Massilia litorea: one gene and its partner. The protein of the gene in region 1 binds, or shares a complex with, the protein of each later gene. Links are inferred from orthologs where the notes say so. Each region holds a gene or a part of one and is shown in the gene's direction. Other genes may lie near its edges.

Region 1 (14,390 bases):
TTACAACCAAAATAGGTATACAAGGATAGTAGTAGTGTTAACAACTGGCGTTTTCTGTGGATAAGCCGGTTAACGGATGAGAAATCATCGGTTTACGCGCGGTATAAGCCTGTGATGGCGGCTGTATCGTTGCGGTGACAAATCTGGACAAGATTTTGGCGTCCACAAAAAAACGGGTTTCTGCACAATCCGTTCCTGTGGATATCAAGAAGCTTATCCACAGATGCGCCTCTGGCTTTACGGTGACGATCTGGTAAGCTTGCCTTGGTGAATTGAAAACCGCATTGAAAACCCACTCGACAATGGAGGCGGACATGGGAATCGACGACTTGTTCCAGATACCGGTCATCCAGGGCCCGATGGCGGGCGGCGCTTGCACGCCGGAGCTGGTGGCCGCCGTGTCGAATGCCGGCGCGCTCGGCGCCTTGCCCTGCTCGCTGCTGTCTCCGGCGACGATCGAGGAGCAGGTGGCGCGCATCCGCACACTCACCAGCCGCCCCATCATGCTGAATTTCTTCGTGCAGGGCAAACCGGCCCCGAGCGAAGAAGAAGTCGGCAAGGCCGTCGAACTGCTGCGCCCGGTCTGGGAAAGCCTGGGCTGGAACACGCTGCCGCTGCCAACCAAATGGTGCGAGGATTTCGAGGCCCAGTTCGAGTGCTTGTTGACATTACGTCCGCCGGCCGTCAGTTTCACTTTCGGCATCCTGGAAGCCGTCCAGGTCGAGCGCCTGCATGGGGCCGGCATCCGCGTGATCGGCACCGTGACCACGGTCGAGGAAGCGCTGGCCTGGCAAGCGATCGGCGCCGATGCGGTGGTCGCGTCCGGAATCGAGGCAGGCGGACACCGCGGCACGTTTTTGGGACCCCAGCAAGATGCGACCTTGCCGGCGGCCGAACTCTGGCCGGCCGTCGTCGCGGCCGTTCAGATCCCGGTGATTGCCGCCGGCGGCATCATGACGGGAACGGACATCAAGCGGGCCCTTCAACTGGGCGCGCGCGCCGTGCAGATGGGCACTGCCTTCCTCGTGACCGACGAAGCCGCGCTGCATCCTGCCTACAAGGCGCGCCTGCTCTCCGGCGAAGGGACGACAAAGCTGACGCGCAGTTTTTCGGGGCGCTACGCACGCGGCATCGAGAACGGCTTCATGCGGCAGATGGCAAGTGTAGAGCCGCTCGTTCCCCCGTATCCGATCCAGAATGCGCTGACCGGCAGCATTCGCGCCGCGGCAGCCAAAAGCGGCGACACGGAACTCATGTCGATGTGGTGCGGCACCGAATTTGCCCGGGCGCGGCCCATGCCGGCTCGTCAATTGATCGAATTGCTGGCATCCGAATTGCAGTCCTGAGGAGACGACAAGCGTGGAATCGGCTGGAGAATACGACTACATCATCGTTGGGGCCGGTACCGCGGGCTGCGTCCTGGCGAATCGCCTGACCCAGGACAAGCAGATCGAGGTCCTGCTGATCGAAGCAGGGGCACGGGACGACTATTTGTGGATCCACATTCCCGTCGGCTACCTGCACTGCATCGGCAATCCACGCACCGACTGGCTGTTCAATACCGAACCGGATCCCGGCCTGAATGGCCGCGCACTGATCTACCCGCGCGGTAAAGTGCTGGGCGGGAGCTCCTCGATCAACGGCATGATCTATATGCGCGGCCAACAGCAGGATTACGAGCGTTGGGCGGACAGTTGCGGCGACGATTCCTGGCGCTGGAACCACGTGCTGCCGCTGTTTAAAAAAAGCGAAGACCATCATCGGGGCGCCAGCGACGTCCACGGCGCCGGCGGAGAATGGCGTGTTGAAAAACAGCGGCTGTCCTGGAAAATCCTGGATGCGTTTCGCGATGCCGCAGCCGAGGTCGGCATCGAAAAGGTCGACGATTTCAATACCGGCGACAATGCCGGCAGCTCCTATTTCGAGGTCAACCAGCGCCGCGGCATCCGCCTGAATACCGCGAAGGCCTTTCTGAAACCGGCGGCCCAGCGGCCGAATCTGACCATCATGACGGGCTGCCACGTCGAGCGCCTGCTGCTGGAGACGACGGACGCCGGACCTGTCTGCCGCGGCGTGCAATTTAGCGGCGGCGGCAAAGCGCACACGGCAAAGGCGCGCCGCGAAACGCTGCTGGCGGCCGGCGCGATCGGCTCGCCCCACATCCTGCAACTGTCCGGCATCGGCGACGGCGCCCACCTGCAGCGCCATGGCGTCACACCCCTCGTCGAGCTGCCCGGCGTGGGCGAAAATTTGCAGGACCACCTGCAACTGCGTATGGTCTATAAAGTGCAGGGCGTAAAAACCCTGAATACCAGCGCTGCCTCCTGGTTCGGGAAGATGAAGATCGGCCTCGAATACGCTTTTTTACGCAGCGGACCGATGTCGATGGCGCCGTCGCAGCTGGGCGCCTTTGCGAAATCGCACCCGCAGCAGGCGACGCCGAACCTGCAATACCACGTGCAGCCGCTGTCGCTCGAAAAATTCGGCGACCCGCTGCACGGTTTCCCGGCATTTACGGCCAGCGTCTGCAACCTGCGCCCGACCGCGCGTGGGCACGTGCGCCTGGCCACGCACGACAGCTACGCGCCGCCGAAAATCACGCCGAATTACCTCAGTACCGTGGAAGACCGGCAGACGGCGGCGGCGGCGCTGGCGCTGACGCGCCGGATCGTCGCTTCTCCTTCCCTGGCACGCTACCAGCCCGAGGAATTCAAGCCGGGCATTCACTATCGCACCGAGGAAGAGCTGGCCGAAGCCGCCGGCCTGATCGGCACCACGATTTTTCATCCCGTCGGCACCTGCAAGATGGGCAAGGCCGACGATCCGGAGGCCGTGGTCGACAGCCAGCTGCGGGTGCGCGGGGTAGGGGGCCTGCGCGTGGTCGACGCCTCGATCATGCCGTTTATCACCTCGGGGAACACGAATTCACCGACCCTCATGATTGCCGAGAAAGCGGCCAGCATGATCAAGGCCGCACACCCACGCTAGTCACCTGTTCATTTATGCACAACGGGTCTGCGCTGGCAGCCCAGTTGTGCGCTGCTGCACAGGTTCCCCTTGTATTGTATAAAGAACTGATCTGTGTAATATTTGCCAAGATCCTATTCGGATAGGCGCGCCAGCAGCGCGCCGGACTCAGCCGGACAGGATCAGAGTTCCCGACGCATCCACGCACTGGAGACACGATGGCAGACGTCATTCTTGAAACAAAGAACTTGACCAAAGAGTTCAAGGGTTTTACTGCAGTCAATGATGTCGACCTGCGCGTTCAGCGCGGCCACATCCACGCCTTGATCGGCCCGAACGGCGCCGGCAAGACCACCTGTTTTAATTTGCTGACCAAATTCCTGGTGCCGACCTCAGGCCAGATCCTCTTCAATGGGCGCGACATCACGCGCGACAAGCCGGCGCAGATCGCACGCCAGGGCATTATTCGGTCCTTCCAGATTTCGGCCGTGTTCCCCCACCTGACGGTGCTGCAGAACGTGAGAATTGGGCTGCAGCGCGAGCTGGGCACCAGTTTCCACTTCTGGCGCAGCGAGGGGTCGCTGTCGTCGCTGGACGAGCGCGCCATGGCGCTGCTCGACGAAGTCGATTTGAGCAGCTTCGCCGACACCGTCACGGCGGACCTGCCCTACGGCCGCAAGCGCGCGCTCGAGATCGCGACGACCCTGGCGATGGAGCCGGAGCTGATGCTGCTCGACGAGCCGACCCAGGGCATGGGCCACGAGGACGTGCACCGCGTCACGGCCCTGATTAAAAAAGTGTCACAAGGACGCACGATTTTGATGGTCGAACACAATATGAACGTCGTTTCCGGCATCTGCGACCGCATTTCCGTCCTCCAGCGCGGCGCCATGCTGGCTGAAGGGACCTATGCCGAAGTCTCGAAAAATCCGCAAGTGATGCAGGCCTATATGGGCACCGCCGACGGCGAGCTCGAAGCGGGGCATGCATGACCGCGGCCCTGGAAATCAGCGACCTGCAAGCCTGGTACGGCGAATCGCACATCCTGCACGGCATCAGCCTGTCGGTGGCGCCCGGCGAAGTCGTCACCTTGTTAGGTCGAAATGGCGCCGGCCGCACGACCACGCTGCGCGCGATCATGGGGCTGACGGGCCGCCGTACGGGCTCGATCCGCATCAACGGCGTCGAGGCGGTCGGTTTGCCGACCCACCGCATCGCCCACCTGGGTGTCGGTTATTGCCCGGAAGAGCGCGGCATTTTCTCCTCGCTGTCGACCGAAGAAAACCTGCTCTTGCCGCCTGCCTTGAAAGTGGGCGGGACGGCGATGTCGATCGACGAAATTTACGAGATGTTCCCGAATCTGAAAGAGCGCCGCCACAGCCAGGGCACGCGCCTGTCGGGCGGGGAGCAGCAGATGCTGGCGGTGGCGCGCATCCTGCGCACCGGCGCGCGCCTGCTGCTGCTCGACGAGATCTCCGAGGGCCTGGCGCCGGTCATCGTGCAGGGTCTGGCCCGCATGATCACCATGCTCAAGGCGAAGGGCTACACGATCATCATGGTCGAGCAGAACTTCCGCTTCGCCGCGCCCCTGGCGGACCGGTTCCACGTTGTCGAACATGGGCAAATTGTCGAGACCATCGAGGCGCGCGACCTCGAGGCGCGCATGCCTGTACTGACCGAGCTACTCGGCGTGTAGTAAAGCAATTCATAAGCAGTATCAACCACAAGAACGGAGACAAAACAATGAAACGTACCGCCCTCGCCCTCGCCGCCAGCGCCGCCTTCCTCGGCTTCATGGCACCTGCTTCAGCCCAGATCAGCGGCGACACCATCAAGATCGGCCTGCTCACCGACCTGTCCGGCGTCTATTCCGACGTCGACGGCAACGGTGGCGCCGAAGCCGTCCGCATGGCGATCGCCGATATGGGCGGCGCCGTGAACGGTAAAAAAATCGAATTCATGGTCGCCGACCACCAGAACAAACCGGACATCGCCGCCTCCAAGGCGCGCGAATGGTTCGACCAGCAAGGCGTCGACATGCTGATCGGCGGCACCAACTCCGGCGCCAACCTGGCCATGGCCAAGGTCGCAGGCGAGAAGAAGAAACTCTTCATTTCGATCGGCGCCGGCACCGCCCAGCTGACCAATGAGCAGTGCTCGCCCTACACTGTGCACTACGCCTACGACACCGTGGCGCTGGCACGCGGCACCGGCTCGGCCGTGATCAAACAGGGCGGCAAGAGCTGGTATTTCCTGACCGCCGACTATGCCTTCGGCCAGTCGCTGGAACGCGACACGACCGAGGTGCTGAAAGCCAATGGCGGCACCGTGCTGGGCAGCGTCAAGCATCCGCTGTCGGCCTCGGACTTCTCGTCCTTCCTGCTGCAGGCGCAATCGTCGAAGGCGCAGGTGCTGGGCCTGGCGAATGCCGGCGGCGACACGATCAATTCGATCAAGGCGGCCAAGGAATTCGGTCTGACCAAGAACATGAAGATCGCCGGCTTGCTGGTGTTCATCAACGACATCCACACCCTGGGCCTGGACGCAACCCAGGGCATGTACCTGACCGACGGCTGGTACTGGGACATGAACGCCGACACCCGCAACTGGTCGAAGCGCTATTTCGCCAAGATGAAGAAGGAACCGTCGATGCTGCAGGCGGCCGACTACTCGGCGACGATGAATTACCTGAACGCGGTGAAAAAGATCGGCACCGACGACTCGACCAAGGTCATGGCGCAGTTGAAGGCGACCAAGATCAACGACATGTTCACCAAGAACGGCGTCATTCGTGACGACGGCCGCATGGTGCACGACATGTACCTGATGCAGGTGAAGTCGAAGGCCGAGTCGAAGTACCCATGGGATTACTACAAGCTGGTCGCCACCATCCCGGGCGACCAGGCGTACACCAAGAAGTCGGAAACGAAGTGCGCCGCCTGGAAGTAATCTAAAGATAAAACGCCGCGGTAACGCAGGCGTGGTTTGAACGCGTGGGCGGGAAGACCCGCTCTCCGTAGGGTGGGCGGGTCCCGCCCACGCGTTTAACCACCGCCTGCACATCGCGCCGCACGTTTCGATGTTGTTTGTTCCCCTTGGCCGGTCCGGCCGCCCCGGCTGACCGCCATCCCGACTTTTTGCTTTGGGTACCTATGGAAATTTTTGGCGTCCCCCTCCAAGCCATGATGAGCCAGCTGCTGCTGGGCTTAGTGAATGGTTCTTTTTACGCGATGCTCTCGCTCGGCCTGGCCGTGATTTTCGGTCTGCTGAACGTCATCAATTTTTCCCACGGTGCGCTGTACATGATGGGGGCGTTCATCGCCTACATCGGCGTCACCTCGTACGGCCTGAATTACTGGATGATGCTGGTGCTGGCGCCCTTCGCCGTCGGCCTGTTCGGTATCGCCGTCGAAAAGACGATGCTGCGCTGGCTGTATAAACTCGATCATTTATATGGCCTGCTGCTGACCTTTGGCATCACTCTGCTGCTGGAGGGCGTGTTCCGCTCCTTCTTCGGCGTCTCGGGCCAGACCCTGGAGGTACCGGAAGCCCTGACCGGCGCGACCGACCTCGGCTTCATGATGCTGCCGAACTACCGCGCCTGGGTCGTCGTCTCCTCCCTCGTCGTCTGCCTCGGCACCTGGTTCGTGATCGAAAAAACGCGACTTGGCGCCTACCTGCGCGCCGGTACCGAAAACCCGAAACTGGTCGAGGCCTTCGGCATCAACGTGCCGCGCATGGTGACCTTGACCTATGGCTTCGGCGTCGCCCTGGCGGGCCTGGCCGGGGTGCTGGCCGCGCCCGTGATCAACGTCACGCCGCTGATGGGCTCGAACCTCATCATCGTCGTGTTCGCCGTCGTCGTGATCGGCGGCATGGGTTCCATCCTCGGTTCCATCATCACCGGCTTGCTGCTGGGCGTGATCGAGGGTTTAACACGGGTGTTCTATCCCGAAGGCTCCGAGGTCGTCGTATTCGTCGTCATGGTCATCGTGCTGCTGCTGCGCCCGGCCGGTCTGTTCGGTAAGGAGAAATAAGCGATGAACAAGAAAATTTTCTATACGCTGGCCCTGGTCGCCGCGCTGGCGGCGCCTTTTGTCGGCTATCCCGTCTTCCTGATGAAGCTGCTGTGCTTCGCGCTGTTCGCCTGCGCTTTTAATCTTCTGATCGGTTTTACGGGACTGCTCTCCTTTGGCCACGCCGCCTTCTTCGGCAGCGCCGGCTACATGACCGGGTATCTGTTATCCACAGTTGGCCTGCCGACCGAACTCGGCATTCTGGCCGGCGTCGCCACCAGCGCCGTGCTCGGCCTCGTGATCGGCTCGCTGGCGATCCGCCGCCAGGGCATTTATTTTTCGATGATCACGCTCGCCCTGGCGCAGATGGTGTATTTTGCCGCCCTGCGCAGCCCGTTTACGCACGGCGAAGACGGCCTGCAGGGCGTGCCCCGCGGGAAGCTGCTCGGCGTGCTCGACCTGGGCAACGACTTGACCCTGTACTACGTGGTGCTGGCCATCTGCGTCGCCGGTTTTGCCCTGATCGTGCGCACCGTTCATTCCCCGTTCGGCCAGGTGCTGAAGGCGATCAAGGAAAACGAGCCCAGGGCCATTTCCCTTGGCTATGACGCGGACAAGTACAAGCTGCTCGCGTTCGTGCTCTCAGCGGCCCTTACAGGCCTTGCAGGGTCCACCAAAACCCTGGTGCTCGGCTTCGAGACCCTGACCGACGTCCACTGGACCATGTCGGGCCTGGTTGTCCTGATGACCCTGGTCGGCGGCATGGGCACGATGGTGGGCCCGATCATCGGCGCTTTTATTATTGTCGCGCTGGAAAACAAGCTGGGAGAGCTTGGCAACTTCCTGGCCAACAGCACCGGTATTTCCTGGTTCTCGTCCCTGGGGGAATCGGTCGGCATGGTCACCGGCCTGATCTTCATCGTCTGCGTGCTGCTGTTCCGCCGCGGTATCGTCGGAGAAATCGGCGCCCTGTTCGAGCGCATCGGCAAGAAGCGCCCGGCAGCGTCCACCCGCGTGGCAGCGGCCGCCGACCGCGAAGCAGCCTGACCGACACGCTGAGGAGGCAGCATGAAACAGGAGACCCTGGTCCTGACCGTGAATGGCTTGCGCATGCAGGTGCAGAGCGCAGGGGAGGGTCCCGCTGTCGTGCTGCTGCACGGCTTTCCCGACACCCATATCGTATGGCGCAAGCAGATCGCGCCGCTGATGGCGGCCGGTTACCGGGTGCTGGCGCCCGACCTGCGCGGTTATGGCGGCAGCGATGCACCACGTGAAGTTTCTGCCTACCGCTTGCAGCACATCGCCGCCGACGTGCTGGCCATGCTCGACCAGCTCGGCATTGCCCGGGCGCGCGTGGTCGGGCACGACTGGGGCGCCGCGATCGGCTGGATGCTGTGCATGAGGGCGCCGGAGCGCATCGAGCAATATGTGGCGCTGTCGGTCGGCCATCCGCTTGCCTTCGCCAAGGCCGGCCCGATGCAAATGCTGCGCTCGAGCTACATGATGTGGTTCCTGGTACCGGGCCTGGCCGAGAAATCGCTGACGGCCGGCGATTTTTATCTGCTGAACCGGTTTACAAGGGACCGCGCCCAGGTCGGCCACTGGAAGAAGAACCTGCGGGAGCCGGGCCGCATGACGGCCGCCCTGAATTACTATCGGGCAAACGTGCCACACGGGATAGCCATCGCCGCCAGAGCTGAGCCGGTGCGGGTGCCGGTGATGGGCGTCTGGAGCAGCGGCGACCAGGCGCTGGGCGAAACGCAAATGCGCGACTCGACTGCCTATGTGGCCGAGTATTTCCGGTATGAGCGCATCGAGGGCGCCGATCACTGGCTGCAGGTCACGGCCAGCGAGCAAGTAAATGCTTTACTGCTCGATTTCTTTGCCAACGGGCCGCATTCTGCGGCCCCTGCCACGTCCGCCTGATCCTATAAGGCGGCGGCGTAGATCGCGCGTGCGTCGGCACGCGTCAATTCTCTCGGATTGTTCCCCAGCAGGCGCGTCTGCAACATGGCGTCGTCCGCCAGCCGGTCCAGGTCGGCCTCCGCAATGCCTACATCCGCCAACCTGGTCTGGATCCCGGTGCGTAGCGCGATCTGTTGCATCGCAGCAATCAAGCCTTCGGTGCGTGCGGCGTGGCTGCCGCTGGCGCCCGGCACCACGATATCGGCCAGCTCGGCGTACAGGGGCGCCGCATGGGATGCATTAAAACGCAGCACATGCGGCAGGACGAGCGAATTCGACAGCCCGTGCGGCACATGGAAAATGCCGCCGATCGGGTAGGCGAGGGCGTGCACGGCGGCGACCGGCGCATTCGAGAAGGCCTGGCCGGCGAGGCAGGCGCCGAGCAGCATCGCCTGGCGCGCTTCCAGATTGCTGCCGGTTTCGACCGCCGTCATCAGGTTACTCGACAGCAGGCCGAGCGCCTGGCGCGCCAGGTTGTCGGACAATGGATTTTTCTTGTGCTTGCTCGTATAGGCCTCGATCGCATGCACCATCGCATCGATGCCGGTGGCGGCCGTCACCAGCGGCGGCAGGCCCAGCGTCAGCTCGGCATCGAGCAGGGCGAGGTCGGCATACAGCTGGGGAGCGACGACGCCCATCTTCGTCGTTTCTCCGGTCGTGACGATGGCGATATTGGTGACCTCGGAACCGGTGCCGGCCGTGGTCGGCACCTGGATCAATGGCAGCCGCTGACCCTTGACGTTGCCGATCCCGTAGATCTGGTGTAAAGGCTGGTCGCTGCCGGCCAGCACCGCCACCAGTTTCGCCACATCCATCGAGCTGCCGCCGCCGAAGCCGATGACGAGGTCGGTCTCGTGCTCGCGGGCAGAGGCTACCGCGGCGAGGACGATCTGTTCGGGCGGGTCGGCGACGACGTCGGAAAAAATGCGTACCGCGAGTCCCTGCGCTTCCAGGCTGGCGCGCGCGGGCTCGAGCAGGCCGGTGCGCAGGAAGCCGGCGTCGGTCACGATCAGGACGCGGCGGGTGCCTGGTAAACGTTCGGCGACGAGCTGGCCGAGGCGGGCGCAAACGCCCGGTTCCGAAACGATGCTGGCGACGGTGTTGAAGGCAAAGGCGGTCATGGTCGATCCCGAGTCGTGGAGCAAATAGCTTACACCAGAAACGGAACGCCGAGCCGCCAGGGCGCTGCCGAGTTGCCGTACAATTTCGCCTCCTTTAAAAAGTCGAAAAGCAGTCATGATGGATTTTATGTGGCTCGGCGGCGCCGCCTTTCTTGCCGGGCTGGTGGACGCCGTCGTCGGCGGTGGCGGCCTGGTCCAGGTACCCGCCATCTTTTCCTTCCTCCCGCGGGAAGCGCCGGCGACCCTCCTCGGCACGAACAAGCTGGCCAGTATTTGTGGCACGGGTGCGGCGGCGTTTAACTATTCGCGCCGCGTGCGCGTCGCCTGGAGCGCGGCGGCGCCGGCGGCGCTGGCCGCCTTTGCCTTGTCCTTTGTCGGCGCCTGGACCGTGACGCGGGTGCCGGGCGATTTCGTGCGCAGCCTGCTGCCCTTTATTTTGCTGGCGGTCGCGCTATATACCTTCCGCAAGAAGGACCTGGGGTCGGTGCACGCGCCGGTACACAGCGGCGCAGCGGAGCGCTGGTGGGCGGTCGGCATCGGCGCCGCCATCGGTTTCTATGACGGCTTCTTCGGCCCCGGCACGGGCAGCTTTTTGATTTTCCTGTTCGTGCGCTTTTTCGGTTTCGATTTCCTCAGCGCCTCGGCGGCAGCAAAGATCGTGAATGTCGCCTGCAACCTGTCGGCCCTGCTGTGGTTCGGCTACAGCGGTCACCTGCTGTGGCAGCTGGGACTGCTGATGGCGGTCTGCCAGATCGGCGGCTCGCTGGTCGGTACGCGGCTGGCGATCAAGCATGGCAGTGTCTTCGTGCGCAAATTGTTCCTGGTCGTGGTGTCGACCCTGATCGTCAAGACCGGCTTCGATGCCGTCGTACGTCTGGCCAGCTGAGTTGTTTCACGTGGAACAAAGCCGGGAAGCGCTCCGCGCCCCGGCTTTTTTTACGTCCGGCGCCGGGATTGTTCCACGTGAAACACAACTCGACAGCCACCCGACTGTGTTCCACGTGAAACAACATCCCCTGTGTTTTTTAGCCGCGCTGAGTTTGGGAACCCAAAAGATTCTATAATCGCGAATTAGACTCCTCGCCTCACACCTCCATCATGCTATTTCCAACTGAATTTGACGTGATCGTCGTCGGCGGCGGCCATGCCGGCACCGAGGCCGCGCTCGCGTCCGCACGCATGGGGCAGAAGACCCTGCTCCTTACCCACAACATCGAAACCCTGGGCCAGATGTCCTGCAATCCGTCGATCGGCGGCATCGGCAAGGGCCATCTGGTCAAGGAAGTGGACGCTTTAGGCGGCGCGATGGCGATCGCCACCGACGAATCCGGCATCCAGTTCCGCATCCTGAACTCCTCGAAAGGTCCGGCAGTGCGCGCCACCCGGGCCCAGGCCGACCGCATCCTGTATAAGGCGGCGATCCGCTCGCGTCTGGAAAACCAGCCGAATTTGTGGCTGTTCCAGCAGGCGGTCGACGACCTGATGGTCGAGGGCGACCGCGTCGTCGGCGCCGTCACCCAGATCGGCCTGCAGTTCCGCGCCCGTGCCGTGGTGCTGACGGCCGGTACTTTCCTCGACGGTAAAATCCATGTCGGCTTGCAGAACTACACGGCGGGCCGTGCGGGCGACCCGGCGGCCGTCTCGCTGTCGAGCCGTTTAAAGGAACTCAAACTGCCGCAGGGCCGCCTGAAAACCGGCACGCCGCCGCGCATCGACGGCCGCAGCATCGATTATTCGGTGCTGGCCGAACAGCCGGGCGACCTCGATCCGGTGCCCGTGTTTTCGTATATGGGCAATGCCGCGATGCACCCGAAACAGGTGCCGTGCTGGGTCACGCACACGAATGCGCAGACCCACGACATCATCCGCAACGGCCTCGACCGCAGCCCGATGTACACCGGCGTCATCGAAGGCGTCGGCCCGCGTTACTGCCCCTCGATCGAAGACAAGATCCAACGCTTCGCGTCGAAGGAATCGCACCAGATCTTCCTCGAGCCGGAGGGTTTGACGACGCACGAAATCTACCCGAACGGGATCTCGACCAGCCTGCCGTTCGACGTGCAGCTCGCCTTGGTACGCTCGATGAAGGGCATGGAAAACGCCTTTATTTTGCGCCCCGGCTACGCCATCGAATACGATTACTATGACCCGCGCGGCCTGAAATCGTCGCTCGAAACCAGGGCGATCAAGGGCCTGTTCTTCGCCGGCCAGATCAACGGCACCACCGGCTACGAGGAAGCGGCGGCCCAAGGGCTGTTGGCCGGCATGAATGCGGCCCTGCAAACGAAAGGCGAACCAGCCTGGACCCCGGGCCGTTCGGAAGCCTATCTGGGCGTGCTGGTCGACGACCTCACGACCCAGGGCGTGGCGGAACCGTACCGCATGTTCACCAGCCGCGCCGAATACCGTTTATCCCTGCGCGAAGACAATGCGGACATGCGCTTGACCGAAATGGGCCGCAAACTGGGCGTCGTCGGCGATGCGCAGTGGGCCGCGTTCGAGACCAAACGCGAAGCGGTGGCGCGCGAACTGGAGCGCCTGCGTTCGACCTGGGTCAACCCGCGCATCCTTGCGGCGGCCGAGTCGGAACGCGTCGTCGGCCAGGCGCTGGAACGCGAGTACAACCTGGCCGATCTGCTGCGCCGTCCGGGGGTCGAATACGCCACCCTGATGACGATGACCGGTGTCGAAGGCCAGCCGCTGGCCGGGCCCGGCGTTGCCGATCCTGCCGTGAAAGAGCAGGTCGAAATCCAGCTGAAATACGCCGGTTATATCGACCGCCAGGCGAAGGAAGTCGAGCGTCACGACCACTACGAAAACCTGAAATTGCCGGACAACCTGGACTACCTGGACATTGCCGCTCTGTCCTTCGAGGTGCGCCAGAAGCTCGATAAACAGCGTCCGGAAACCCTGGGCCAGGCTTCGCGCATCTCCGGCGTGACGCCGGCGGCCATTTCCCTGCTGCTGGTGCACCTGAAAAAACGCGGCGCCAAGGGGTTTACGAGTATCCCGGCAATCAATGAGGAGGCAGCACAGTGAGGGGTTTTGACCGCGAAAAATTGATGACGGTACTGAGCGACGGCATCGACGCCATGGATTTGCCGCTGTGGGCCGCCCAGCGCGAGCAGTTGATGGACTATCTCGCCTTGATGGCCAAGTGGAACGGCGTCTATAACCTGACTTCGCTGCGCGACCCGCTGCAGATGGTCACCCATCATTTACTGGATTCCCTGGCGGCGGTCCCAGCATTCAAGGATGCGAAAAACGTGCTCGACGTCGGCGCCGGCGGCGGCCTGCCCGGGCTGGTACTGGCGATCGCGCGGCCGGACATGAAAGTATCGCTGATCGACACCGTCCACAAGAAAACAGCCTTCCTGACGCAGGTAAAAGCGGAGCTGGGCTTGTCGAATGTCACCGTCTACACGATGAAAGTGCAGGACTTAAAAGCGGGACCTTTCGACGTCATCACCTCGCGTGCTTTTGCCGACCTCTCCGATTTCGTCAACTGGTCCGGGCACCTGCTGGCCGAGGGCGGGCAATTCATTGCCTTGAAAGGTACGGCGCCGGCCGAGGAGCAGGAAAGGCTGCCGCTGGAGTGGAGGGTGCGCGAACTACGCCCAATCAAGGTGGCGAAACTGGAGGCGGAACGGCACCTGGTTTTCATCGAAAAAGCAGCACAAACAACCTAACAATATAAATCGTTTATACCGTTTATATTTGATAAACCGAACCAACAGTTTATTTGATAAAAACGGTATGAACTGAAATGTCTCGTCCGAAGGAACAGATGGCAAAGATATTTTGTGTTGCAAACCAAAAGGGCGGCGTCGGCAAGACGACCACCAGCGTCAACCTGGCCGCCGGCCTGGCCAAGCTCGAGCAGCGCGTGCTGCTGGTCGACCTCGACCCCCAGGGCAATGCGACGATGGGCGCCGGCATCAACAAGGCCGACCTGGAAGCGTCCACCTACCAGGTGCTGCTGGGCGAGGCGGAAGTGACGGAGGCGCGCCAGCGTTCGGAAGCAGGGCGCTTCGATGTCCTGCCGGCAAACCGCGAGCTGGCCGGCGCCGAAGTCGAGATGGTGGAACTCGACAACCGCGAGCGCAGGCTGAAACACGCGCTGGCGAAGGTCGACGCCGACTACGATTTCATTCTGGTCGACTGCCCGCCGGCCCTCTCCATGCTGACCCTGAACGGCCTGTGCGCCGCGCATGGCGTGATCATCCCGATGCAGTGCGAGTACTACGCCCTCGAGGGATTGTCGGACCTGGTCAACACGATCAAGAAGGTGCATGCGAACCTGAACACGGATTTGAAGATC
Region 2 (14,350 bases), 300 kb from region 1 along the record:
GAACTTGTACGCAATCGGTACCGTCCAGCCGCTGGGCACGGTGGCACCGGGCGCGACCGTCTCGAACACCGCGCGCCTGTACTCGGGTCCGCAGGACGAGAAGACGCTGGAAAAAATCACCCCGGGCCTGGAACTGGTCAAGGACTACGGCATGTTCGCGATCATCGCGAAACCCCTGTTCTGGATCATCGACCAGATCCACCAGCTGCTGGGCAACTGGGGCTGGACGATCATTGCCTTCACGATCCTGATCAAGCTGGCCTTCTTCCCGCTGTCGGCCGCCGGCTACCGCAGCATGGCAAAGATGCGCGTCGTCACGCCGAAGATGCAGGCGATCCGCGAGCGCTACAAAGCCGACCCGGTCAAGATGCAGCAGGCGACCATGGAACTGTACAAGGCCGAGAAGATCAACCCGCTGGGCGGCTGCCTGCCGATCCTGGTGCAGATGCCGGTGTTCCTGGCCCTGTATTACGTGCTGCAAGCCTCGGTCGAGATGCGCGGCGCGCCGTGGATCGGCTGGATCACCGACCTGACCCAGCCTGACCGCTTCTTCATCCTGCCGATCCTGTACGCGATCTCGATGTTCATCACGGCGAAACTGAATCCCCAGCCGGCCGATCCGATGCAGGCAAAGATGATGATGTTCATGCCGCTGGCGTTCTCGGTCATGTTCATCTTCTTCCCGTCGGGCCTGGTCCTGTACTGGGTGGTGAACAATCTGGTGTCGATCGCGCAGCAGTGGGTGATCACCAAGAAGTACGGCACGGCGACCAAGTAAGTTGCTTGTGTTGTGAACAAAAGCCCGTGGACTCCACGGGCTTTTTTAATTGCCAACGATTAACCGAAGCCACACATTCATTCAGGCAGCTTCCTGCCTTAAATCATCTACAATTCGCGCATGAAGCTAGATACCTCTCCCATCGCGGCGATCGCCACCGCACCCGGACGCGGCGGCATCGGCGTGGTCCGCGCCTCCGGTAAATCGCTCGGCCCGCTGATCGAAGCGCTGTTCCCCGATACGAAACTGGCGCCGCGCCACGCAACCTACATTCCTTTTAAATCCGTCGACGGCAGCGTCATCGACCAGGGCCTGGCCTTGTACTTCAAGGCGCCGCATTCCTACACCGGCGAAGACGTGCTCGAACTGCAGGGCCATGGCGGCCCGGTCGTGCTGCAGATGCTGCTGTCCCGGGTGCTGGAAGCGGGCCGCGAACACGGCCTGCGCCTGGCCGAACCGGGCGAATTCACGCGCCGCGCCTACCTCAACGACAAGCTCGACCTGGCCCAGGCCGAAGCGGTGGCCGACCTGATCGACGCTTCCACCGAGGCGGCGGCGAAATCGGCCTCCCAGTCGCTGTCGGGCGCGTTCTCGCAAGTCGTGCACCGGCTGGTCGAACAGACGATCAACTTGCGCATGCTGGTCGAGGCAACGCTGGACTTCCCGGAAGAGGAAATCGATTTCCTCGAAAAATCGAACGCACGCGGCCAGCTTGCCGGCATCGTCGAGTCCCTGGAGCACGTGTTCCGCCAGGCGGCGCAGGGAGCATTGCTGCGCGAAGGGCTGAATGTGGTGCTGGTCGGACAGCCGAACGTCGGTAAATCCTCGCTGCTGAACGCGCTGGCCGGTGCGGAAGTGGCGATCGTCACGCCGATCGCCGGCACCACGCGCGATAAAGTCAGCGAGACGATCCAGATCGAGGGTATTCCCTTGAACATCATCGACACCGCCGGCATCCGCGCGATCGACGAGGGCATCGACGTCGTCGAGCGCATCGGCATCGAGCGCACCTGGGGAGAGGTCGGCAAGGCGGACGTGATCCTGCACCTGCTGGACGCGAACCTCGGCCCAAGCGCAGCCGACGAGACCATCGTCGCCGCTTTCCCGGCCGGGGTGCCGGTGGTACGGATCTGGAACAAGATCGATTTGTCGGGACACCGGGCGACCGTCGAGGGTGCGGCCGATGCCACGCATATCTATTTGTCGGCCAATGAAAAACTCGGCATCGACCTGCTGCGCGCGGAACTGCTGCGCATCGCGGGCTGGCAGCAGACGGGCGAGTCGCTCTACCTGGCGCGCGAACGCCACCTGATCGCACTGCGCGCGGCGCGCCAGCATCTGGACGTGGCGGCGCAGCATGCGGCGCAGGATGACCAGTCGCTGGATTTGTTTGCCGAAGAGCTGAGGTTGGCGCAGGATCAGCTGTCGAGCATTACCGGCGAGTTCACGCCGGACGATCTGCTCGGGGTGATTTTCAGCCGGTTCTGTATCGGTAAATGACAGGTTTCGTAGGGTGGGCTCAAGAGCCCACCCTACGAAACCACCCCTCCGATTAGCCCGTGCTACCCTTGAGCCCGAACCCAAGGAGCTGGCATGGCTGAACAACACCCCCTGCGCGCGCGACGCGCTACGCGACGCGTCTTCCTCATCGCATCGAGCCTGGCCGCGGCCGCCGCCCTGGCGTCCTGCGCCAGCCTCCTCGGCCCGCGCGAAGTCGATATTCCGCTGCCCAAACTGCAGGCCAGCCTCGACCGCCGCTTCCCGATGGACAACCGCTTGTTGGAACTGTTCGACCTGCGTTTGTCTCGCCCGCAGCTGGCCGTGCTGCCGGGCGACCGCGTCGCGCTCACGGTCGACGCCAGCGTCGCCCAATCCTTCCTCAGGAATCCCCTCGGCGGCACGCTCGCCTTTTCCGGCCGCCTCGTGGTCGACCAGGCGAGAAGCGGCGTCTACCTGGCCGAGCCGCGCCTGGAACGCTTCGCCATCAGCGGGCTCGACGAGTCCGTGACGCGCCAGCTGTCGCGTGCGGCGAACGTCGTGCTCGAGCGGGCGATTCTCGACATTCCGGTCTACAGTTTCCGCATGGACGAGCTGCGCTATGCCGGCGTCCAGTACATCCCCACCCGCATTGCGACCACCTCGACCGGCCTGCGCGTCTCGCTCGAACCGGCCGCACAAGCTTCAACGGCGCGCTGAGCGGCAATTCTTGCCTGTTACAAAATCTCGCAATTAAACGGCCGCGCACGATTGGAAGGCCGCCAGGATTCGTTGTCAATACTGCTAAGATTTCCGCAGTTGACATCGCTTTTGCGGCTGCGCGGCGTCCGTTGGGCGATCTGTTGCAGGCTTGCCGCAACGCGCAGAGAGCACGCATGACAGCGTTGCGGGAGCGCCGGGTTGGGCGCACACTGGTCCTGGGGAACGGCTGTGGCAGCGCTGCCGCAGCGGAACACCCCATTGCGATTGCTCATGCACCGAATGTTCCACTACAGTAATCTTGCTTGACGACTTAGACCGTGCTGCCGGTAGGGAGTGGACCTTGGAAACAATACAAGACAGTGTGATGAACGAGGGTACGGTTTCCGAATCGCTGCCCGCCGCCGCGGTACAAGCCAGGCCATCGCGCCTGAGCCTGCCGCCGAAGGGTTCGTGCTGGTACTGCGAAAAACCGGTCGACAGCGTGCGCCGCTTCTGCGGCAAGGACTGCACCGACGCTTTCGACGAAGAAGCGGAATACACGCGCTAAGCGGGCGGCGCGCCCTCATTTGAGCGCCTGAAAATTTTCTCAGGCGCTCTCAGCCGGTCTGCCTGGCACGGTCGAGCACCGTCAACGCGCGTTCGAAATCGAAATCCGCCACCGCCGCGCTCAGCTCTTCAATTCCCCGTTCTCCCAGATGCGCACGCAGTTCGCTGCGCGCCGTCGCGACCAGTTCGACCGCGGCGCCGTCGCCGATGTCGAGCATGGCGCGCAGGCGGGCCAGGTTGTCGCCCGTCGGCGGCGCCGGCGTGCGCGGCGGCGCCTCTCCCAGCAGCACCATCGCATCGAGTTCGCGCAGGACGGCGGCCAGGGCGGCATCGACCCTGCCCAGCAGTGCATCGGTGCCGCTGCCGCCATCGCGCAGGGCGTTTTCGAGCGCCAGCGCCGCGGCGTGCAGCGCTGCTGCTTCGATCATGCCGGCCGCACCCTTGAGCGTATGGACCAGGCGCCGCGCCCCGGGGCGGTCGCCGGCATCGAGCGCGGCCCGGATTGCAGGCGCCGCCTTGCGGTAATCATTCCGAAAGCGGGCGAGGGCGCGCAGGTAGATGGCGCGGTTGCCCATCAGGCGCTCGACGCCGGCCTCGATATCGAGGACCGGCGAAGCGATGGAAACGTCGGGGGCGACGTCGGAGGAAGATGACAAGCCAGGCTTGTGCGGTGTCATCCTGTCAGCGGGTAGCGAACGACCAGGTACGGGTGACCGGCGTGCTGCCGGCGGTGCCGGTGAAGCTGACGTCGTAGGTCGTGCTTGCCGCCAGCGGCGCCAGCGGCACGATGGCGGCCGAGGAGGCGCCGGTATGGGTATCGTTCGCACTCGTCAGCAGCCGCACGGCAAGGTCGGCGCCGCCGCGCGGGCGTACCGTGAAGCTCGTGACCCGGACCGTTACGTCGATGTTCGCGTGCACGCTGATCGGATAGCCGACCTCATTGCGGTCGGGCACCGGGTCGGGGGACTCGGTATCGCTGAAGAAGTTGCGCGGTACGGCAGTCTGCCCGCTGAATGGCCAGACCGCCACCTGGCCGCCGGACAGGCCGGCGCCATAACCATCGTTGGCGGTGAAGTTGGCGGTAAAGTAGTTATAGCCCTGGGACGTGGTGGCCGCGCCGGTACCGATTTCCTTGAACACCGGCTCGAAGATGACAAAGCGGTGGTAGACCGCCGTGATCAGTTCTTCAGCCATGTACTGCCCCGAGCCATTGCTCGTGGCCGAGATGACTTCGCCATACGCGCGCGAGGCGCGTGTGTTGAACACGTAGCCGGCGGCCGTCAAACGGGCGCCGACGTCGATGCCGGTGAAGCCCTGGTTGCTCGCCACCTCGTCGTGCGTGATGGTGTTGTTGATGCGCTGGTAATCGGAGTGATTCTGGGCTGCGCGGTCGATGAAGCTGTTCCGGACGAGCGCCGACATGCCGAGCTGGCTACGGCGGTAATTGATCCATTCGCGGCCATCGTTGGCGATATTGCCGGTGGCGAGCGGCGCACCAGCGCCTCCCAGAGTCGGCGTGTCGGGAACGGCGGGTGGCGGCGTAAGCTGGTCGGGAGTCGGCGTGGTCGCCGTCGGGGTCGGCGTGACCGTGCTGGCGCTGCTACCGCCGCCTCCGCCGCACGCGGACAGGGCCAGGGCGGTAATGCAGCCTGCCAGTATCATCCTCCCACGAAGGAATTCGCTCATCCGTATGCTCCCCATCCATTTCAAGCCAAAACGCACATTCTAGGGCAAATCGAATATGTACGACGGCTGGCTCCGTGCGCGACCGGGCACGTCCGCACTGTAGAATAGGGCCATCATCCTCTTGCCCGGACCCGAATTGAACCAACCCCGCCCCGCACGCCTCGCACGCGCCAAGTTCGCCTTGCCGAGTTTCGTCACCCTGCTGTCGATTGCCTGCGGCTTCGGCAGCATCGTCATCTCGGTCGACAATGCCCAGGTCGGCGCGCCGGGAGACTTCCGCCTGGCGGCGATCCTGCTGGTGCTGGCCGGCGTGTTCGACGCGCTCGACGGTTTTGTTGCGCGGGCGACGAATACCCAGTCCGACTTCGGCGTCCAGCTCGATTCGATCGCCGACGTCATGAATTTCGGCTGTGCGCCCGGCTTGCTGCTGTACTGCTACGGTTTCGCGCAGATGAGCGCCGCGCATCCGACGATCGTCCGCATGGGCGGCCTGGCTTGCTTCATCTTTGTCGCCTGCGGCGCGCTACGCCTGGCCCGTTTCAACATCTCGGTCGGGCGCACCGATCCGCGTTATTTCGTCGGCATGCCGATCACGGCCGGCGCCGCCTGCGTGGCCGCAGTGGTGGTGGCCTGGCCCGATCCCGTGGTCAACAATACCCAGGCCTTCGCGGTGATGGCGCTGATGGTGGCGATCGGCACGCTGATGGTCTCGACCGTACGCTTTCCTAGCAGCAAGCAACGCCTGAGCAAAGCGATGATAGGCGTGATCCTTGTTGCCGTTCTGCTCCTCGTCATATTGCAGACGCGCTTTTTCGTGCTGTTCTTCCTGCTCTACATTTGCGTAACGCTGCTGCTGAACATTGCGTGGCGCAGCGGCTGGCGCGGCGTGGCGCCGCCCGTCATTTACGGCGACGAAGAAATCTGATCAAGCAAACTTGTCGAGCAGGGCGGCCAGCCGGGCTGCCACGGCGCGTGCGTCGTCGATGTCATCGGCCGCTTCACTGTGGGTCACCACGCTGGCCGTGAGCAATTGAACGAAGGAGCGGTCGAGCGCCTTGCGCGCCGCCGCCATCTGCTGGGCCACCGCCTCGCAATCGGCCGGTTCCGCCGCCAGCGCGATCAGTTTCTGCACGCCGCGCAACTGCCCCTCGATGCGCGCCAGCCGGTTCAATAAATCCTTCTTTTGCTGCGCCGTCAGCGCCCTGCCTTCGACGATCTTGAGCGGCTCGGCCATGATTAAGCCACCTCGTGCCCGCGCGCCGCGCGCAGGATCGCGAACCAGTCGCTGCGTTCGAGCGTGAAGCCGGTGGCGGCGACGGCCGCCGCAACCGAGGCGATCTTGCCGCTGCCGGTCAGCGGCAGCGGCCGGCTCGGCAGCGCCATGATCCAGGCGAAGACGACGCTGGCGAAGGACTGGCCAAGGCAATCCGCCACTTCCTGGATCACCGCGCGCAGGTTGGCGGTCTGCGCATCGGTCGCGCTGAACAGGCGCCCGCCGCCCAGCGGCGACCAGATCATCGGAGCGATGCCGAGGTCTTGCAGGCCGTCGAAGGTTTCGTCGAACATCGGCGCCGTGAACAAAGGCGAAAATTCCACCTGGTTCGTTGCCAGCGGCACGCGCCGGTTCAGCGATTCGAACTGGTGGCGCGTGAAATTGGAGACGCCGACGTGGCGCACCTTGCCCGCGCGTTGCAGGCGCGTAAACGCTTCGGCGACTTCGTCGAAGTGCATCAGCGGATCCGGTCGGTGAATCAGCAGCAGGTCGAGATACTCCGTGCCCAGCTGGCGCAGCGATTCCTCGCAGGAAGCGACGATGTGCTCCAGGCTGGTGTCGTAATGCTGGATCGTGTGCGCGGGACGGGCCGGCGAGACCAGCTTGATGCCGCACTTGCTGACGATTTCCATGCGGCCGCGCAGCGAGGGTTGCGCGCGCAAGGCCGCGCCGAACAGGCCTTCTACGCCGTAGTTGCCGTAAATGTCGGCGTGGTCGAAGCTGGTCACGCCGAGCGCAATACACTCCTCGATGAAGGCAATCCTCTGCTGGACGGACATATCCCATTCCCCCAGGCGCCACATGCCGGCGATGACGCGCGACAGTTCGGGGCCATCCTTGCGGGTGGTGGTGCGGGGACAGGCGAGGGGAGTGGTCATGGCGCGGCTTTCTTGCTTGAAAAGTAACGGACCATTATAGCCGCCGCCGACAAACAACAATGCCCGCCGGGCGCGAACCGGGCGGGCATTGGTGCAGAGTAAAAGCCGCTTACTTGATCATCAAGCGCAGCGAATCCCAGGCGCGGCCGAAAATGCTCGCTTCCTGTACTTCTTCCAGCGCGACCACCGGCAGCACCAGCAGCGGCTTGTTGTCGACCATCATTTTCAGCGTGCCGACGCGGCCATTACGAGGCAGCGGGGCGACCAGCGGATCCTTGCGCTCGAGCACAGGCTTCAGTTTGCCGGCGACGCCCTTCGGTACCGTGACCAGCACGTCGTTCGTAAAACCGATCTTCACGTTCGACTGCGCACCCTTCCACACTTCCGGCGTGGCGATGGCCTGGCCCTTCGAATACAGTTTGACGGTATCGAAGTTCTGGAAGCCCCAGTTCAGCAGCTTCTGGCTTTCCTGGGTACGCACGCCATCCGAGCTGGTGCCGGAGACGACCGAAATCAGGCGCCGCTCGCCGCTGTTGCCGTTCGGGCGGTGGGCCGAAGCGATCATGCTGTAGCCCGAGGATTCGGTGTGGCCGGTCTTCATGCCGTCCACCGTCGGGTCCAGCCACAGCAGGCGGTTGCGGTTCTGCTGGGTGATCTTGTTGTAGGTGAACTGTTTGATCGAGTCGATCTTGTAGAACTCGGGGAAGTCGCGGATCACGTTGGCGGCCAGCGTGGCGAGGTCCTGCGCGGTCGAGTAGTTGTCCGGGCTCGGCAAGCCGTGCGGATTGGCGAACTTGGTGTTCTTCATGCCCATGCGCTGGGCGTCGCGGTTCATCAGCACGACGAAGGTGCCTTCGTCGCCGGCGACGGCTTCGGCCAGGGCGACGGCTGCATCGTTGCCCGACTGGATCATCAGGCCGTGCAGCAGGTCGCTGACGCTGACCGGGGTGGCCGGATCGATGAACATCTTCGAGCTGCTCGAATCGACTTTCCAGGCGCGCGGCGAGACGTTGACCATCGTGTTCAGGGCGATCTTCTTGTCGCGGATCGCCTCGAAGACGACATAGGCCGTCATGACCTTGGTGAGCGAAGCCGGTTCGATGCGCAGGCCCGGGTCCTGGGCCGCGATGACCTGGCCGCTGGTGGCGTCGAGCAGCAGCCACGACTTGGCCGCGATCTGCGGGGCTGGCACGGTTTGCGCGCCCGCCGACATCATCAGCAGGCTGGCGGCAACGGCCGCAATCAGTTTTTTCATGGGAGCTAAAGTAGGTCAGTAGGGGTGGTGCGGATGCCGCAGGGGTGCCATAAGAGCATTGCCCAGCGGCATGGATCAATGAAGTGCCTAATTATAGGCCACTGACGCGCTCAATTGTCACGCCGCCACATCTGCACGACAAGATTTTTGATGGGGTTGAGACGCTTGTGGAAGAAGTGATCCGCCCCCGGGATCACGATCACCGGGATTTCCTGTGGCCGCGCCCAGTCGAAGACCATCTGCAGGGTGATGGTGTCGTCCAGCTCGCCGTGAATGAGGATCGTATCTTCCGGCACGCTCGGCAGCGGCCATTTGCCTGCGGCGGTACCGACCAGCACCATGCGCTCGATCGCATCCGGTTGTCCCTCGTTGACCAGGCGCGCGTGCAGCTGGGCCTGGACGAAGGTCCCGAAGGAGAACCCGGACAAGGCCACCGGCAGGCCCGGGTATTGTTCCTTCATGTAGTCCAGCATGAAGGCCATGTCGTCGACTTCGCCGTGGCCGCGGTCATGCTCGCCCTCGGACTGGCCGACGCCGCGGAAATTAAAACGTGCCGTCGCATAGCCGAGCGTCACGAAGGTGCGCGCCAGCGTTTGCGTCACTTTATTTTCCATCGTGCCGCCGTACAGCGGATGCGGGTGCGCCACCAGGGCGATGCCGCGCGGGTCTCCCTCCGGCAGGTCCAGCATGCATTCCATCTTGCCGGCCGGGCCGTCGAGCGTAAAACGTTTCGAAAACTTGTTCATGGTGCGGATTGTTCGGGATTCAGATTTTCAGGCGTTCGACGATTTCACCGCCGAGGATGTGGGTATCGATGATGTCGTCGATGTCGCTGGTGTCGACATAGGTGTACCAGGTGCCTTGCGGGTAAATGACGACGACCGGGCCTTCTTCGCAGCGCTCGAGGCAGCCGGCCTGGTTGATGCGCACCTTGCCCGGCTCGTTCAGGCCGAGCGCCTTGATGCGCTTCTTGGCGTGTTTTTGCGCGACTTCGGCGCCGGCCTTGCCGCAGCTCTGGCGGCAATTCTCGCCTTCGCGCACGTTCATGCAGAAGAACACATGGTGTTCGTAATAGGGTTTGTTATCGCTCATGCCGTTCTCGCTATCCTTGACCTGATCAACCGCCATGATACGCGTTCTTAATTGCGATTGAGTTTATGGGACGGCAGCAGCAGGAACCACAAGGCAAAAAACGGCCACAACAGCGATAAAAACTGCGCCGCCCCATTAAAGTTAAGGAATTTCCCTTGCACCCAGCCCTGCAGCGTCAGCGTGAAATACGGGTTCGCGGGAATCGTGTTCACCACGATTAAACTCAGTACCAGGGTCACCACCGCCAGCCTTCTCTGCGCCAGCTGGGGCGCGAAGGCCAGGCCCGCCAGCATGATCAGGCCGATCAGGAAGCCGCCCTCGGCGCCGGGCGTGACCCACACAAAAGCGTTATCGGGCCGGAACAGCAGCGAACTGGCCAGGGTTTTCATCACCAGCGCCGCGGCCAGCATCAGCAGCATCAGGGTATAGCGCGGCGCGCCCCGGCGCAGCAGGCAGAGCAGGGTGAGGGCGGCGCCGGTCATGCCGCAGGCGGTAATGATCGTCTCCGACAGCCAGAATTGTTCGACGCTCATCGCCGGTCCCGGGCGCAGCATGGCAATCAGGTCGATGTCTTCCTCGAACCAGGTCGAGAGCCAGCCTGAGATGATCGGCAATACCTGGCCATGGCCGAACAAAAAGCTTTGCGGATAGATCTGGGCCAGCGGCCACAGGGCGAGCAGGACCAGGCCCTGGCTGGCATGCGGCGCAAACCAGCGCTTGCGGATGCGGTACAGCCGTCCCTGGTCGAGCAGGCCGCGCGCCAGCAGCGGGCCGATGCAGGCGCCGATAAAGGCGCCGGCCGCATTGGTCAGCAAATCGAGGTTCGAAGGCACCCGGCTCGGCAGGAAATTCTGTACCGCCTCCATCGTGCCGGATACTAAAAAGCCGAGGATGGCCGCCAGCAGCGCCGCCCACACGCCGCGCACCAGCGGATACATGGCCAGCGCCAGCAGGATGCCGAGCGGGACATAGCCGACGACGTTCACCATCACGTCGAAGCCGGTCCAGTAGCGCTGCTTGACCAGGTTCATGAAGGACAGCAGCGGCAGGCCGTTGCTGCGCCAGCCGGTAAACGGGTACCAGCTGGCGTAGACGATCAGCAGCAGATAGGCCAGCAGGGACGCGCGCACGACGGGCGAGCCGCGGCGCGGCGCCTCGTTGTCCCCTGCAGCGCCGTTGCGGTCCCCGTGCGCTTCCGGTTCCGTCATCGTTTACGGTGGTCGAGCGCGAGCCAGCCGATCATGTCGGCGGCCGCGGCGTCCGTGCTGGCGGTCAGGGCTTGCGCGCCGCCGGCGGCATCGGCACTGGGCGCCGGCGTGGCGCGCAGGAAGGTTTTCTGGTCCAGCAGCGCGTGGCCGCTGAACAGCGAAGCACGCAGCACCAGCCGGCCTTCGCTGGCGACCGTGCTGACAAAGGCATGCGAAAACTCGTCGACCTCGAGGCGCAGGATCGGCACGTCGGTGGCCGAATCGGTCGCCGACAGCACTTTGACTCCAGCCTGGGCCAGGCGCGACTTGATGCGCTGGGTCACCAGCAGCAGCGGATTGGCGCTCCAGCGGCTGTTGGCATAGGTGCGCGCCTGCAGCGGGTCGTTGTAGTTCAGGCGGTAGACCATGCGCTCGTTCTCGAAGGTCGGCGAGCCGGTGGCGTCCATCACGACGATGGCGGCCAGCGGGGCCTGGGCGGCGGGCGCGGTCGGCGCACCGAGCGGGCCGAAGTCGAACTGGGTATTGTCGGCCTTGTTCTTGTTGGAGGCGCAGCCGGCGACAGCACAGGCGAGGACGGCGGCGCCGAGAAGGCGGTGCAGGTTCGTGTTCAAGGGGATCCTCATTTGGTCGGGGCGACGAAGCCCGGCTCGCCGGGGCCGGGTTGGACGTTCGGATTACCGAACAGAAGGCCTTGCGGACGGTCCGACAGCGAGTCGGCGGTGCGGCGCACCGAACGCAGCGCCGTGCGCGCTTCGTCGGTCATGCGGGTGAGATGGGGCAGGGTTTCCGCTTCTAGGTCGCCCGTCACGCCCTGCAGCGAGCCGATCGCGCCGTTCAGGCGGTTCAGCGGGCCGTCCGGCGCCTGCAGGCCGGTCGCCAGGCGGTCGTAGTTGTCGGCGGTCGCCCTGGCGCTGGTGGCGAAGGCGCCGACAGCGTCGACACTCTTGTCGAGCTTTTGCGCCAGCGCCGGCAGGCGGTCGATGGTCGGACCGAGTTTTTCCGGAATCGCGCCATAGGCGGCGGCGGCCTTGCCGATGTTGTCGAAGGCGCCGATGATGGTCTTCTGGTTCTCGTCGCTCATCAGGGTATTCAGGCGCGCCGTGATCTGCTCGGTGCGGTCGAGGATGGCCAGGCCACGCTTCTCCAGCTGGTCGAGCAGGCCCGGACGCAGCGGAATCCGGCCCACGTGCTTCGGGTCGGTTTTCAGCAGCGGCGAACCGGTGCGGTCGTCGTCGAGCTGGATGAAGGCGATGCCGGTCACGCCCTGGTAGCCGAGCGAGGCGAAGGTGGTGGTGGTCACCGGCGAGCCTTCCTCGACGGAGAGGCGGATCAATATCTGGCCGGTGACCTTCGGATCGAACACGATCTCGTCGACGCGCCCGACTTCCAGGCCGCGGTAGCGCACCGTCGCCTGCGGGTTCAGGCCCGGGATCGACTGGGTGGTGACGATTTCATAGGGCGACAATTCGGTCTTGTCGCGGTTCAGCCAGAGGCCCGCCAGCACGGTGGCCACCAGCAGGGCGATCGTGAAGACGCCCGTCATCAATGCATACGATCGGTTTTCCATGTCACTCCTTGGGTCCTTCCTGGGCCGCCTCATTGCGCTCGTCGAGCACTTCGAGTGCCCGCCGGCCGCGTCCGCCGAGGAAGAAATGTTTGATGAACGGATGGTCCACCCGCACCACGTCGCACGACGGTCCTACCGCCAGCACGTGCTTATCGGCCAGGACCGCAATGCGCGACGAGAGCGCAAACAGCGTATCGAGGTCGTGGGTGACCATCACCACGGTCAGTTTCAGTTCCCGGTGCAGCGCCAGGATCAGCGTGACGAATGCATCCGACGCATCGGGATCGAGGCCCGCGGTCGGTTCGTCCAGGAACAGCAGTCTCGGTTCCAGCGCCAGCGCGCGTGCCAGGGCCGCGCGCTTGGTCATTCCGCCCGATAAATCGGCCGGCATTTTATTGGCATGTTCCGCACCCAGGCCCACCATATCCATTTTCAGCAGCACGGCGTCGCGGATCACGTCCTCGGGCAGGGCGCGCAATTCGCGCATCGGCAGGGCGATGTTGTCGAACACGGTCAGCGCCGAGTACAGCGCGCCCTGCTGGAACAGCATGCCCCAGTGGTTGCGCATGCGCTGCAGCTGCTCCGGTCCCGCCTCGCTGATGTCTTCGCCGAACACGCGCACGCAACCGCGCGATGGCCGTTCCAGCCCCAGCATCTGGCGCAGCAGCACCGTCTTGCCGGTCCCCGAGCCGCCGACGATCGACAGGATCTCGCCCGAATAGATTTCCAGGCTCAGGTCCTGGTGCACCACCGTCCTGCCGAACTTGGTCCACAGGTTGCGGATCTCGACCACCGGCGGCCCGACGTCTTCCTCGGGCTTGCGGTTGAGCTGTTGCGGCGGGCGTGGCTTGTTCTCCGCCATCAGAACCCCACGCCGCTGAAGATGATGGCAAACACCGCGTCGGCCAGGATCACCACCGTGATCGCGGTGACGACCGAGGTGGTCGTGCCGCGGCCGAGGCTATCGGTGTTCGGCTTGATGCGCAGGCCGAAGTGGCAGGACACCAGTGCGATCAGCATCCCGAAGGTCATCCCTTTTAACAGGCCGATCATGTAGTTCACCAGCGGCACCGCGTCCGGCAGCTTGTGCAGGAAGTAGCGGAAGGACAGGCCCAGTTCGATCTTGGCCGAGGCCGCGCCGCCGAGCAGGGCCATGGCGTCGGTCCAGACCACGAGCAGCGGCATCGAGATCGCCAATGCCACCACTTTCGGCATGATCAGGCGGAACCCGTGCGAGATGCCCATCACCAGCATGGCGTCGAGCTCCTCGGTCACCTTCATGACGCCCAGTTGCGCCGTGATCGAGGAACCGGAGCGGCCCGCAACCAGGATCGCCGCCAGCAGCGGCCCCAGTTCACGGATCACGCTCATGCCGAGGATGTCGACCAGGTAGATGTCGCCGCCGAACTGGCGCAACTGCTGCGCCGACAAGAAGGACAGCACCACGCCGATCAGGAACCCGACCAGGGCGGTGATGCCGAGCGCCTGGAAGCCGGAGTGGTAGATGTTGGCCGAGATTTCGCGCCAGGGCCCCATGGCGGGACGGCGAATAAAACGGCCCAGGTCCTGGACCAGGCGGCCGATCAGTTCGATGAAGCCATGCAGGTGCTCGAAAAAGCTGAGCAGGCCGGCGCCGAGCACGATGATCCAGTTCAGCGGACTGGCCTTGGCGCGCGGCAGGTTGAGGCTGCTTGCCTTCTCGAGGCGGGCGAACAGTTCTTCCTGGCGCGGGTCGAGCGTCAGGCGCGGCGGGCGTTTCTTGCCCCAGGCGTTCCAGAACAGCTGGGCGCCGATGTGGTCGATGCTGTCCACGCCGGTCAGGTCCCAGGCTAGCTCCGCCTTCTTCCTCAGGCTCGTCAAGGTCCGGT

What was found.
Region 2: the proteins of mnmG (region 1) and mnmE are in contact, whole or in part, in a solved structure (PDB 9HIP), measured with the Escherichia coli proteins. The link is inferred for Massilia litorea from one-to-one orthologs.

Annotation. Positions count from the first base shown.
Region 1 is NZ_CP062941.1:1,354,194-1,368,583, forward strand. The notes cover bases 10,681-13,637. They hold mnmG (tRNA uridine-5-carboxymethylaminomethyl(34) synthesis enzyme MnmG), read left to right. Parts: upstream 10,681-11,167; coding sequence 11,168-13,108; downstream 13,109-13,637. Other genes in these bases: LPB04_RS06035 (sulfite exporter TauE/SafE family protein), read left to right, coding at 10,681-10,955; rsmG (16S rRNA (guanine(527)-N(7))-methyltransferase RsmG), read left to right, coding at 13,105-13,637. In the rest of the region: LPB04_RS05985 (hypothetical protein), read right to left, coding at 38-316; LPB04_RS05990 (NAD(P)H-dependent flavin oxidoreductase), read left to right, coding at 315-1,346; LPB04_RS05995 (GMC family oxidoreductase), read left to right, coding at 1,360-2,988; LPB04_RS06000 (ABC transporter ATP-binding protein), read left to right, coding at 3,186-3,959; LPB04_RS06005 (ABC transporter ATP-binding protein), read left to right, coding at 3,956-4,663; LPB04_RS06010 (ABC transporter substrate-binding protein), read left to right, coding at 4,711-5,916; LPB04_RS06015 (branched-chain amino acid ABC transporter permease), read left to right, coding at 6,120-7,004; LPB04_RS06020 (branched-chain amino acid ABC transporter permease), read left to right, coding at 7,008-8,030; LPB04_RS06025 (alpha/beta fold hydrolase), read left to right, coding at 8,052-8,909; LPB04_RS06030 (iron-containing alcohol dehydrogenase), read right to left, coding at 8,912-10,069; more of LPB04_RS06035, read left to right, coding at 10,185-10,680; more of rsmG, read left to right, coding at 13,638-13,758; LPB04_RS06050 (ParA family protein), read left to right, coding at 13,857-14,390. UniProt on the Escherichia coli protein: NAD-binding protein involved in the addition of a carboxymethylaminomethyl (cmnm) group at the wobble position (U34) of certain tRNAs, forming tRNA-cmnm(5)s(2)U34.
Region 2 is NZ_CP062941.1:1,053,002-1,067,351, reverse strand. What follows is about bases 172-3,088. They hold mnmE (tRNA uridine-5-carboxymethylaminomethyl(34) synthesis GTPase MnmE), read left to right. Parts: upstream 172-898; coding sequence 899-2,278; downstream 2,279-3,088. Other genes in these bases: LPB04_RS04745 (DUF1439 domain-containing protein), read left to right, coding at 2,372-2,974; yidC (membrane protein insertase YidC), read left to right, coding at 172-778. Also shown: more of yidC, read left to right, coding at 1-171; LPB04_RS04740 (hypothetical protein), read left to right, coding at 3,342-3,524; LPB04_RS04735 (Hpt domain-containing protein), read right to left, coding at 3,574-4,179; LPB04_RS04730 (CAP domain-containing protein), read right to left, coding at 4,205-5,209; pssA (CDP-diacylglycerol--serine O-phosphatidyltransferase), read left to right, coding at 5,346-6,134; LPB04_RS04720 (metal-sensitive transcriptional regulator), read right to left, coding at 6,135-6,443; LPB04_RS04715 (aldo/keto reductase), read right to left, coding at 6,446-7,360; LPB04_RS04710 (D-alanyl-D-alanine carboxypeptidase family protein), read right to left, coding at 7,470-8,615; LPB04_RS04705 (alpha/beta hydrolase), read right to left, coding at 8,726-9,361; LPB04_RS04700 ((2Fe-2S) ferredoxin domain-containing protein), read right to left, coding at 9,381-9,707; LPB04_RS04695 (VanZ family protein), read right to left, coding at 9,755-10,915; LPB04_RS04690 (ABC-type transport auxiliary lipoprotein family protein), read right to left, coding at 10,912-11,526; LPB04_RS04685 (MlaD family protein), read right to left, coding at 11,535-12,482; LPB04_RS04680 (ABC transporter ATP-binding protein), read right to left, coding at 12,484-13,344; LPB04_RS04675 (MlaE family ABC transporter permease), read right to left, coding at 13,344-14,350. UniProt on the Escherichia coli protein: Exhibits a very high intrinsic GTPase hydrolysis rate. Involved in the addition of a carboxymethylaminomethyl (cmnm) group at the wobble position (U34) of certain tRNAs, forming tRNA-cmnm(5)s(2)U34.